DNA from 3 places in the Burkholderia mycopellens genome. Region 2 is predicted to be linked to each of the others. Evidence: predicted binding sites of a transcription regulator. Region 2 holds the regulator's gene; each other region holds the start of a gene.
What was found. Region 2 encodes HrcA, which represses chaperone genes, less so after heat shock. Its sites were predicted from a motif close to TTAGCACTCNNNNNNNNNGAGTGCTAA; they were not measured.
Positions count from the first base shown of each region.

Region 1: a site for HrcA is predicted at 1,359-1,385, ahead of rpoH (RNA polymerase sigma factor RpoH). Genes of this name have one in related genera too.
Region 3: a site for HrcA is predicted at 1,680-1,706, ahead of groES (co-chaperone GroES). Genes of this name have one in related genera too.

Region 1 covers NZ_OZ183802.1:3,492,914-3,496,407, forward strand. The annotation lists gene ACPTTC_RS16295 (nuclear transport factor 2 family protein) at 89-472, opposite strand; gene ACPTTC_RS16300 (acyloxyacyl hydrolase) at 518-1,087, opposite strand; gene rpoH (RNA polymerase sigma factor RpoH) at 1,448-2,383, shown strand; gene ACPTTC_RS16310 (hypothetical protein) at 2,408-2,578, opposite strand; gene cydP (cytochrome oxidase putative small subunit CydP) at 2,751-3,029, shown strand; gene ACPTTC_RS16320 (cytochrome ubiquinol oxidase subunit I) at 3,019-3,494, shown strand, end outside.
Region 2 covers NZ_OZ183802.1:813,221-816,714, reverse strand. The annotation lists gene hemH (ferrochelatase) at 1-779, opposite strand, end outside; gene hrcA (heat-inducible transcriptional repressor HrcA) at 1,178-2,200, opposite strand; gene ACPTTC_RS03850 (NAD kinase) at 2,332-3,234, shown strand; gene recN (DNA repair protein RecN) at 3,254-3,494, shown strand, end outside.
Region 3 covers NZ_OZ183803.1:2,802,275-2,805,768, reverse strand. The annotation lists gene groL (chaperonin GroEL) at 1-1,344, opposite strand, end outside; gene groES (co-chaperone GroES) at 1,357-1,647, opposite strand; gene ACPTTC_RS30725 (hypothetical protein) at 1,753-2,067, shown strand; gene ACPTTC_RS30720 (zinc-dependent alcohol dehydrogenase family protein) at 2,153-3,172, opposite strand; gene ACPTTC_RS30715 (LysR family transcriptional regulator) at 3,307-3,494, shown strand, end outside.

The DNA.
Region 1 (3,494 bases), 2.7 Mb from region 2:
GCGCCGCGCGATCCGCGCCGCACGAGGCAGCAAAAAGCGGCCCAGAAGGCCGCTTCGGTCGGGACATGGAAAGGAGCGCCACGCGCGCTCATGTCTCGGTCGCGCACCGCGTCGCCTGCCACGCGAACAGGCTCCAGCGGCCCTGTTCGTGGGTGTGGACGGAGGTATAGGCAATCGGGAAGACCAGGCCGCCGTTGTTCGTTTCCATCTCGATCAACGCGCGGCCGGTGACGATGCAGGTTTCATCGCCGACGGGCAGCACGTCCTGCGACTGGATTTCGATCTGGCGATAGCGGCGGCGGCCGGCGACGATGGCGTCGATGAACTGCTGCTTGGTTTCGCGTTTGCCGTTGGTGTGCACGAAGAACACCTTGTCCGACAAAAGCGCGTCGAGCGCCTCGCCGTCCCCGTCCACCATCGCCCGGAACCGATCGCGCTCGAGCGCGCGGATCGCATCGACCACCTTCGCCATCGCCTGACTCCTCGGCAACGCGCACGCCGTGCGCGGGCATGCGGATCAGAAGTTGTACTGCAAGTAGAACTGGTGGAAATTTATACCAGGATTCGGCTCTTTGATACCCGCGTTAGACACATGTTCAAAACGGTAGCCGACCTGATACTGTTGCCGTTGGCCGAACTGCACGCCCACCCCCGCCGTCGGCGCGAACTGGAACGCGGTCCCCATCGAGAAATGATCCGAGATCGTCGGGTGCGTCAGCAGCCTGACACCGCCGCCGGCCTCGATGAACGGGCGAATCTCCCCGGCGCTCTTGATGAAGCGGAACATCGGCGTCACGCCGAATTCGCCAATGCTGCCGTGGACGTTGCCGCCCGTGTGCCAGTAGCCGGCGTGTCCTTCCACGACGAAAGCGAAGTGCCAGCCGCCGATTTCCCACCAGTTCCAGCCCGGATCCCACACCACGCCGAGATCGGCCTTGTCGACACCGTGGCGATCCGAAAAACCGCCGCCCGCCTGAATCCCCCATCGATCCGCGCATGCCGCGCCTGATCCGCCCAGAAGAGACGCCGCCAGCATCGCGTGCAGCGCAAGCCGGCTGCGGGGCCAGCGATTCTTGTTATTGTTCATCTGACACTCCAACTTTGTGGGTTGAATGGAGCCTGCCGCTTTGGCCGGCTCAAGCGAACTGAATGGTATGGTAAAGGACTTTTCGGATCGGCATCACAAAGCGAAATGGCTTCCTTCCAAAACGACAAAAATTGAAATCGTCTACTGATAACCATCAGAAACAACGGCTTACGGAACTTCGCTTCGCCGTCTCGGTCGCAGAATAGACTATCGACTCGACTTTCTTGATAGAAAAAACGGGAACTCCGATGCCCACGCTTGCTCTAAGGAATTAGCACTCATCTTGCGGGAGTGCTAAGATGGCCCACGGAATCTCATTCGAGACCGGGGGTTTGTCCCTGATTCCAAAGGAGTTTTTTAGTGAGCAACGCCCTGACCCTCCCGAACACCCTGAGCCCCACGCCGGCCAAGGCCGAATCGGCAGGCTCGCTGGCGCTCGCAGCCCAATCGATGTTGCCCGGCCAGCTTGGCAACATCGACGCGTATATCCAGGCCGTCAATCGCATTCCGCTGCTGACGGCCGAAGAGGAACGCCAGTACGCAACCGAATTCCGTGAAGGCAACAATCTCGACTCGGCACGCCGCCTCGTGCTGTCGCACCTGCGGCTCGTCGTGTCGATCGCGCGCAACTACCTCGGCTACGGCCTGCCGCACGGCGACCTGATCCAGGAAGGCAACATCGGCCTGATGAAGGCTGTGAAGCGCTTCGATCCGGCTCAGAACGTGCGTCTCGTGTCGTACGCGATCCACTGGATCAAGGCCGAGATCCACGAGTACATCCTGCGTAACTGGCGCATGGTGAAGGTCGCGACGACGAAGGCGCAGCGCAAGCTGTTCTTCAACCTGCGCAGCCACAAGAAGAGCATGCAGGCGATGACGCCCGAGGAAATCGACGGCCTCGCGCAAGAGCTCAACGTCAAGCGCGAAGACGTGACCGAAATGGAAACGCGCCTGTCGGGCGGCGACATCGCGCTCGAAGGGCAGGTCGAAGACGGTGAGGAATCGTACGCGCCGATCGCCTACCTGGCCGACTCGCACAACGAACCGACCGCCGTGCTCGCCGCACGTCAGCGCGACACGCTGCAGACGGACGGCATCGCGCAGGCACTCGACGCACTCGACGCGCGCAGCCGCCGCATCATCGAGGCGCGCTGGCTGCACGTCGACGACGACGGCTCGGGCGGCTCGACGCTGCACGATCTCGCCGCCGAGTTCGGTGTGTCGGCGGAACGCATCCGCCAGATCGAAGCGAGCGCCATGAAAAAGATGCGCACCGCCCTCGCCGAATACGCGTAAATCGCTGCGATTTAGAGCGCTTCATCAAAAACCGCTGCCCGACCGGCAGCGGTTTTTTTTCGCCTGTCTTTTCTCCTGCTTTTCATTCGCTTCTCCGCCCGCTTCATCACTCGTTTCCGCGCCGATTAATTGACCTGATTCGTCAGGCAATAGGCCGTTTGCAGGCCCCTTCCGCATAACCTTGATCTGCCTCAAGTTTCGGCCCGTGTTTCGCGACGGTCTGCCGCAGCGCAGCACTCGGAATCGGAAAGCCGTCCTTTTAAAATTGGCATGTCAGGCGCAAAAGGATTAAAACAGCTTCACGGCCGTCATAAATCCGACGTAAAGTCGCCCCAAATTCGACGTAAATCGATTCAGGATAATCGCCTTGATCTCGATCAATAAAGAGCCCGCGCCGCCTCCCCCGCGACCGGCCGGCACGATCGGCTGGCGCGCGCGCATCGCCGCGTGGGCTCGCGGCCCCACCCTCGCCCGCGACATCACCCTGGTGCTGATCGTCAAGCTGATCCTCCTGATGTCGCTCAAATACGCATTCTTCAATCATCCGCAGGCCGAGCACATGGCGCTTGCGCCTGCCGTCGTCGCCGAGAAACTGCTCTCGGTACCGGCGCCAGCACCCACCGAGGGAGACCACCATGATAAGTAGTGAAGTCGTCGATCTGTCGCGTCTGCAGTTCGGCATCACGGCGCTCTACCACTTCCTGTTCGTGCCGCTGACGCTCGGCCTGTCCTGGCTGCTCGTCATCATGGAAGCTGTTTACGTGATGACCGGCAAACAGGTCTACAAGGACATGACCCAGTTCTGGGGCAAGCTGTTCGGCATCAACTTCGCGATGGGCGTGACCACCGGCATCACGCTCGAATTCCAGTTCGGCACGAACTGGTCGTACTACTCGCACTATGTCGGCGACATCTTCGGCGTGCCGCTCGCGGTCGAAGGCCTGATGGCGTTCTTCCTCGAATCGACGTTCGTCGGCCTGTTCTTCTTCGGCTGGAACCGCCTGTCGAAGGTCAAGCACCTGATGGTCACGTTCCTGGTCGCGCTCGGCTCGAACCTGTCCGCGCTGTGGATCCTCGTCGCGAACGGCTGGATGAACAACCCGGTCGGCGC
Region 2 (3,494 bases):
GCCTTGCCGAACCGCGACTGGAAGGTGATGCGGCATTCGGTCGTCGACAGCCCGAGCGCGGCCATCAGCAGCGCCCCTGTCTGCTGGCACTGGTCGTGGTAGGGATCGCCGAGGTCGAGCGTGCGCTTCGGCACGCCGTGAAAGCTCAGCACGAGTTTGTCGCCGGCCGCGAAGTCGGGCCGGCCGTGCTGCGCCCAATACTGGCGCACCTGCTCGGCCAACGCATGGATATAGGCCGGATGGTCGGCGTAGTGCCGCACCGTGCGCACCTCCGGCTGGTTGCGCATGCGCGCGAGCGCGTTGAATGCGGCGTCGAAGGCCGTGGCCGTGGTCGACGACGAGTATTGCGGATACATCGGCATCAGCAGCACGCGCTCGACGCCCGCACGCTTGAACTGCGCGAGCGCGTGCGAAATGTTCGGGCTGCCGTAGCGCATCGCGTAGTCGACCTGCACTTGATAGCCGTTCGACGCGAGCAGGTGCCGCACGGCATCGGTCTGGCGCTCGGTGTAGACGCGCAGCGGCGAGCCCTCGGGCATCCAGACGGCCGCGTATTTCTTCGCGGATGCGCGGCCGCGCAGCGGCAGGATCAGCGTGCGCAGCAGCACCTGCCAGACGGCCTGCGGAATCTCGACGACCCGTGGATCCGACAGGAATTCGGCCAGGTAGCGCCGCACCGCGCGCGGCGTCGGGGCGTCGGGTGTGCCGAGATTGATCAGCAGCACACCGATGCGATGGGCAGCCGCGGTGCTCGAGGACGGCTCAAGATCGAAACGCATGGGCAATAACGTGCTCGGGGCACGGAACCGGACGGCTCTCAATTATAGCCGGCCGCCCCGCGCCGGTCGGCCAGGACCTGCTCCCGCTCATGACGAGCTTGCACTGGACGCCAGAAGGCCGAGCGCAACGCGCATGACGCCGCGATCGGCGCTTCTGGCGGCCAGCCCCGCAAAAGATCGATTCCAATCAGGGGAGCGAGCGTTGCCGGCCGCATAGCGGCGGCGCGCGTCGCTTGTTTGGCTCGGCTAGACGGTGCGCCTTGCTTCCTGCACGGCGACTGGCAACGCTCGTTCGCAAGCGCGTCATGAGCGGAACCAGGCCCTATCGTTCGGCCGACTGCCGGCACGCGCGGTGCCGCGGCAAGATGACGGGGCGGGATCGGGCCGGCGACGGCAGGCTACTGCTGGCTCAGCGTGAGCGACAGCAGGCGCGCGGTGATGTCGACGATCGGTATCACGCGGTTGTACGCCATGCGGGTCGGGCCGATCACGCCGAGCGTGCCGACGATCTGCCCGTTCACCTCGTAAGGTGCGGTCACGACGCTCATTTCCTCGATCGGCACGAGCGTCGATTCGCCGCCAATGAAGATCTGCACGCCCTGGGCGTGGCTCGACACGTCGAGCAGTTGCAGGAGGCCCGTCTTTTGGTCGAATACGTCAAACAGCTTGCGCAGCCGCGCCATGTCGGACGAGAGATCCGCCACTTCGAGCAGGTTGCGCTCGCCGGAAATCAGCACGGTGTCCTCGGTGTCGGGCACCTCGGTGCTGGCCGTCACGGCCGCATGCATCAGCGCGGTCATGTCGCCGCGCAGCTGGTCGATCTCGTCGCGCAGGCGGCGGCGCACCTCGTCGAACGACAGTCCGGCGAAATGCGCATTGATGTAGTTGGACGCCTCGGTCAGTTGCGACGGCGAGTAATCGCGCGGCGTCGCGAGCATCCGGTTCTGCACGTCGCCCTCGGGCGTGACGATGATCAGCAGGATGCGCTTGTCCGACAGGCGCATGAACTCGATCTGCTTGAACACGTGGCTGCGGCGCGGCGTCAGCACGACGCCCGCGAACTGCGACAGGTTCGACAGCACGCTCGCGGCGGCCGCCACGACCCGCTGCTGCGGCTCGCCGGCCTGCAACGTGTTCTGCACCTGCCGCGCGACGGCTTCGGCGTCGATCGGCACCTCGACCGTCAGCATGGTGTCGACGAACAGCCGGTAGCCGCGCGGCGTCGGCACGCGGCCGGCCGACGTGTGCGGGCTCGACACGAGGCCGAGCTCCTCCAGGTCGGACATCACGTTGCGGATCGTCGCCGGGCTCAGCTCGAGCCCGGAGTAACGGGACAACGTGCGCGATCCGACTGGCTGACCGTCGGCGATATACCGTTCGATCAGGGTTTTCAGGAGGGTTCGTGCGCGAGGATCTAGCATGGTGGAAAATTTTAGCGCAACCGCGCGACCGCGGCGAGTGGCGTCGGCTGCCGTTGCGCGGGTTGGCCCGATCCGGCCCCGCCCGTGCGCGGCCGGTTCTTTTCGTCAACGAGCTATGGTGTAATGCCGGCATGAAAACCGGTAATCAGTTCAACACTGTCGCGCTCGTCGGCCGGAGCAACACGCCCAACATCGCCGAGCCGCTCGCCACACTGGCCGCCTGCGTCGCCAAGCAGGGCTTCGAGGTCGTCTTCGAAGCCGAGACCGCGCGCGAGATCGGCATCACCGGCTACCCGGCGCTGACCCCGGCCGAAATCGGGGCGCGCGCCGACGTGGCGGTCGTGCTGGGCGGCGACGGGACGATGCTCGGCATCGGCCGCCAGCTCGCGCCGTACAAGACACCGCTGATCGGGATCAACCACGGGCGGCTCGGCTTCATCACCGATATCGCGGCGGCCGACATGCAGGCGCTCGTGCCAGTGATCCTGTCGGGCAAGTTCGAACGCGAGGAGCGCGCGCTGCTCGAGGCCCGGATCATGCGCGACGGCGAACCGATCTACCATGCGATCGCCTTCAACGACGTCGTCGTGAACCGCAGCGGCTTCTCCGGGATGGTCGAGCTGCGCGCGTCGGTCGACGGCCGATACATGTACAACCAGCGTTCGGACGGCCTGATCGTCGCCACGCCGACCGGCTCGACCGCTTACGCACTGTCGTCGGCCGGCCCGATCCTCCATCCGCAGCTGGCGGGTATCGTGCTCGTGCCGATCGCGCCGCACGCGCTGTCGAACCGGCCGATCGTGCTGCCCGACGATTCGAAAATCGCGATCCAGATCGTCGGCGGGCGCGACGTCAACGTGAACTTCGACATGCAGTCGTTCACCGCGCTCGAACTGAACGACACGATCGAGGTGCGCCGCTCGAAGCACACGGTGCCGTTCCTGCACCCGATCGGCTACAGCTACTACGCGACGCTGCGCAAGAAGCTGCACTGGAACGAACACGCCTCGAACGAAGACGACAACGCGTCCTGACGCCGCTCCGCCCGACACCATGCTCCGCCACCTCTCGATCCGCGACTTCGTCATCGTCGCCGCGCTCGATCTCGAATTCGACAGCGGCTTTTCCGTCTTTTCCGGCGAAACCGGCGCCGGGAAATCGATCCTGATCGACGCCCTTGCCCTTGCGCTCGGCGAACGTGCCGACGCGAGCGTCGTGCGCACCGGTTGCGGCCGCGCCGACATCACCGCCGAATTCACGCCGCACGACCGCGTCGCGCGCTGGCTCGACGAAC
Region 3 (3,494 bases), on a different replicon from region 2:
CTCGAGCGCGCGCAGCACGATCTTGATGCCCGCGTTCTGGTCGGCGTTCACGCCCTGCAACTCGCGAATCGCCTGCCGCACGCGGATCAGCGCGACGCCGCCGCCCGGCACGATCCCTTCCTCGACCGCCGCGCGCGTCGCGTGCAGCGCGTCGTCGACGCGGTCCTTCTTTTCCTTCACCTCGATCTCGGTGGCGCCCCCGACCTTGATCACGGCCACGCCGCCCGCGAGCTTTGCGACGCGTTCCTGCAGCTTTTCACGGTCGTAGTCCGACGTGGCTTCGTCGATCTGCACACGGATCTGCTTCACGCGCGCTTCGATGTTCTTCGCATCGCCCGCGCCGTCGATCACGGTCGTGTTTTCCTTGCCGACCTCGATGCGCTTCGCCTGGCCGAGTTCGGCCAGCGTCGCTTTCTCGAGCGTGAGGCCCGTTTCCTCGGCGATGACCTGCCCGCCCGTGAGGATCGCGATGTCCTCGAGCAGCGCCTTGCGGCGATCGCCGAAGCCCGGCGCCTTCACGGCCACCGTCTTCAGGATCCCGCGGATGTTGTTCACGACCAGCGTCGCGAGCGCTTCGCCTTCGACATCCTCCGCGATGATCAGCAGCGGACGGCCCGACTTCGCGACCTGTTCGAGCACCGGCAGCAGGTCGCGGATGTTCGCGATCTTCTTGTCGTGCAGCAGGATGTACGGGCTTTCGATCTCGGCGATCTGCTTGTCGGGATTGTTGATGAAGTACGGCGACAGGTAGCCGCGATCGAATTGCAGCCCCTCGACCACATCGAGTTCATCCGCGAGCGACTTGCCGTCCTCGACGGTGATCACGCCTTCCTTGCCGACGCGGTCGATCGCTTCCGCGATGCGCTGGCCGATCGATTCCTCGCCGTTCGCGGAGATCGTCGCGACCTGCGCGATTTCCTTGCTCGTGGTGGTCGGCCGGCTGATCTTCTTCAGCTCGTCGACGGCCGCCGCGACGGCCTTGTCGATGCCGCGCTTCAGGTCGAGCGGATTGAGCCCGGCCGCGACGTATTTCTGGCCTTCGCGGACGATCGCCTGGGCGAGCACGGTGGCCGTCGTGGTGCCGTCGCCGGCTGCGTCGCTGGTGCGCGAGGCGACTTCCTTCACGAGCTGGGCGCCGATGTTCTGCAGCTTGTCCGCGAGTTCGATTTCCTTCGCGACCGACACGCCGTCCTTCGTGACGACGGGTGCGCCGAAGCTGCGTTCGAGCACGACGTTGCGGCCCTTCGGCCCGAGCGTGACCTTCACCGCGTTGGCGAGAATGTTCACGCCTTCCGTCAGCTTGGCCCGTGCGACGTCGCTGAAAATGATTTCCTTCGCTGCCATGATTGCGCTCCGTTAGTGATTGACGACCGCGACGATGTCTTCCTCGCGCAGCACGAGAAACTCGGTGCCGTCCAGCTTGACGGCCTGACCCGCGTACTTGCCGAACAGCACGCGCTCGCCGACCTGCAGGTCGGGCACGATGCGCTGGCCGTCCGCATCCTTGCGGCCGGGGCCGACGGCGATCACTTCACCCTGATCGGGCTTTTCCGCGGCGCTGTCGGGGATCACGATGCCCGACGCGGTGGTGGTTTCCTGGTCGAGTCGCTTCACGATCACGCGGTCGTGCAAGGGGCGTAGGCTCATTTTTTCGTCCTGTGCTGATCTGTCGAAATTGGCTGGCACTCTTTAACAGAGAGTGCTGACGAGTATAAAAATGCGCGGCGCCGCGATCCAATAACGGATTCGGAAATGCATTCGCGCCGTCGTGCAAAGCGCGTCGCTCCCGCTGTTGCGACACGGCCCGCCGTGCGGCGGGCGTGCAGACCGGGCGAATCGTTCGGCGGCACGTACAGCGTCAGCAACGACACGGGCTTCGCGAACAACGGGCAGTGGAGTGTCGGCGTGCAGTACGAGCAGGGCGGGCTGCTCGTCGGCGCGGCTTTTCCGAATGGGGACAACCCGGATGCGACGTCGGGCGGCGCGATTGCGGGTTCGGGATTGGCCGGCGCCGATGCGAACTTCGCTTCGGCGCGGCTGCGCTGTTGTCGACCTCGAAGCAGTTGATGGTTCACGCGGGGATCCGTCACAAGTTCTGACGGGGCGATGACGGAAGAGGCGGCGGGCCGAACGGCCCGTCGCCTCGATGCGCTTACTGCGCGACGCGAATCACGACCTTGCCGAAGTGTTGCCCCGACTGCAGGTACGCATAGGCCTGCGGCGCTTCGTCGAAGCCGAACACGCGATCGACCACCGGCTTGATCTGCTTCGCGTCGACGAGCCGCACGACGTCATCGAGCATCGCGCGGCTGCCGACCATGATCCCGTGCAGCTGCCGGATCCCGCCGATCAGCGACAGCAGCCCGAGTTCGGGGCCGGCGAAGCTGCTGAGGCCGCCGATCACCGACACGATGCCGCCCATCTTCGTCGCGGCGACCGAGCGCGGCAGCGTATCCTTGCCGCCGACTTCGACGACCCGATCCGCGCCCGCGCCGCCGGTGAGCCGCAGGACTTCGTCCTGCCATTCGGGCGTCGTACGATAGTTGATGGTTGCGTTGGCACCGAGTGCGCGCGCGCGTTCGAGCTTCGCATCGCTCGACGACGTGACGATCGTGCGCAGCCCCGCCGCATGCGCGAGCTGCAGCGCGACGATCGACACACCGCCCGTGCCGAGCAGCACGACGGTCGCGCCGGGCCTCAAGCCGCCGTCGGCGAACAGCGCGTTCCACGCCGTGATGCCCGCGCATGACAGCGTCGCCGCCTCGTCGTAGTTCAGGTGGGCGGGAATCGCGACCAGCGCGGCTTCGTCGGACACGAAGTGTTCGGCCAGCACGCCGTCGAATTGCGCGCCGGGCGACCCGGAGACTTTCCGCGGTGTGGGCGGCCCGTCGGTCCAGTGCGGGAAGTACGTGTTGATCACGCGATCGCCCGGCTTGAAGCGCGTGACGTCGCGGCCGGTTTCGATGACTTCGCCGGCGCCGTCGGCAACCGGAATCAGCGCGTCCGTGCCGATGCCGAGATAGTCGCCGCGCGCGAACATCAGGTCGCGGTAGTTCAGTCCGGCCGAGTGGATCTTCACGACGACGTCGGTCGGCCCGACCGCGCGGCGTGTCGCGTCGATGCGCCGAAGCCCGGCCACGCCGTCGCCCGGTTTCACTTGCCATGCGTGCATGTCGACTCCTTTTCGATATTTCGAGATAGAGCGGACTATCATAGTGTTGCGCATGGGGACGCATTGGCGAGAATTCGGCCGATGCATGTCGCCCCTGCGGAAACAATCACGTGACCCAACCGGAGCGGAATGGCATGGACGAGCGGCTGAGAGGCGTGGCCGAATTTGTCGACGTGGTGGAGTCGGGCAGCTTCGCGGCGGCTGCGCTGCGGCTCGGCGTCACGCGCTCGGCCGTCGCGAAGGTCGTCGCGCGGCTCGAGCGCCGTCTCGGCACCCGGCTCCTGCAGCGCACGACACGCCAGCTCGGCCTGACGGACGAAGG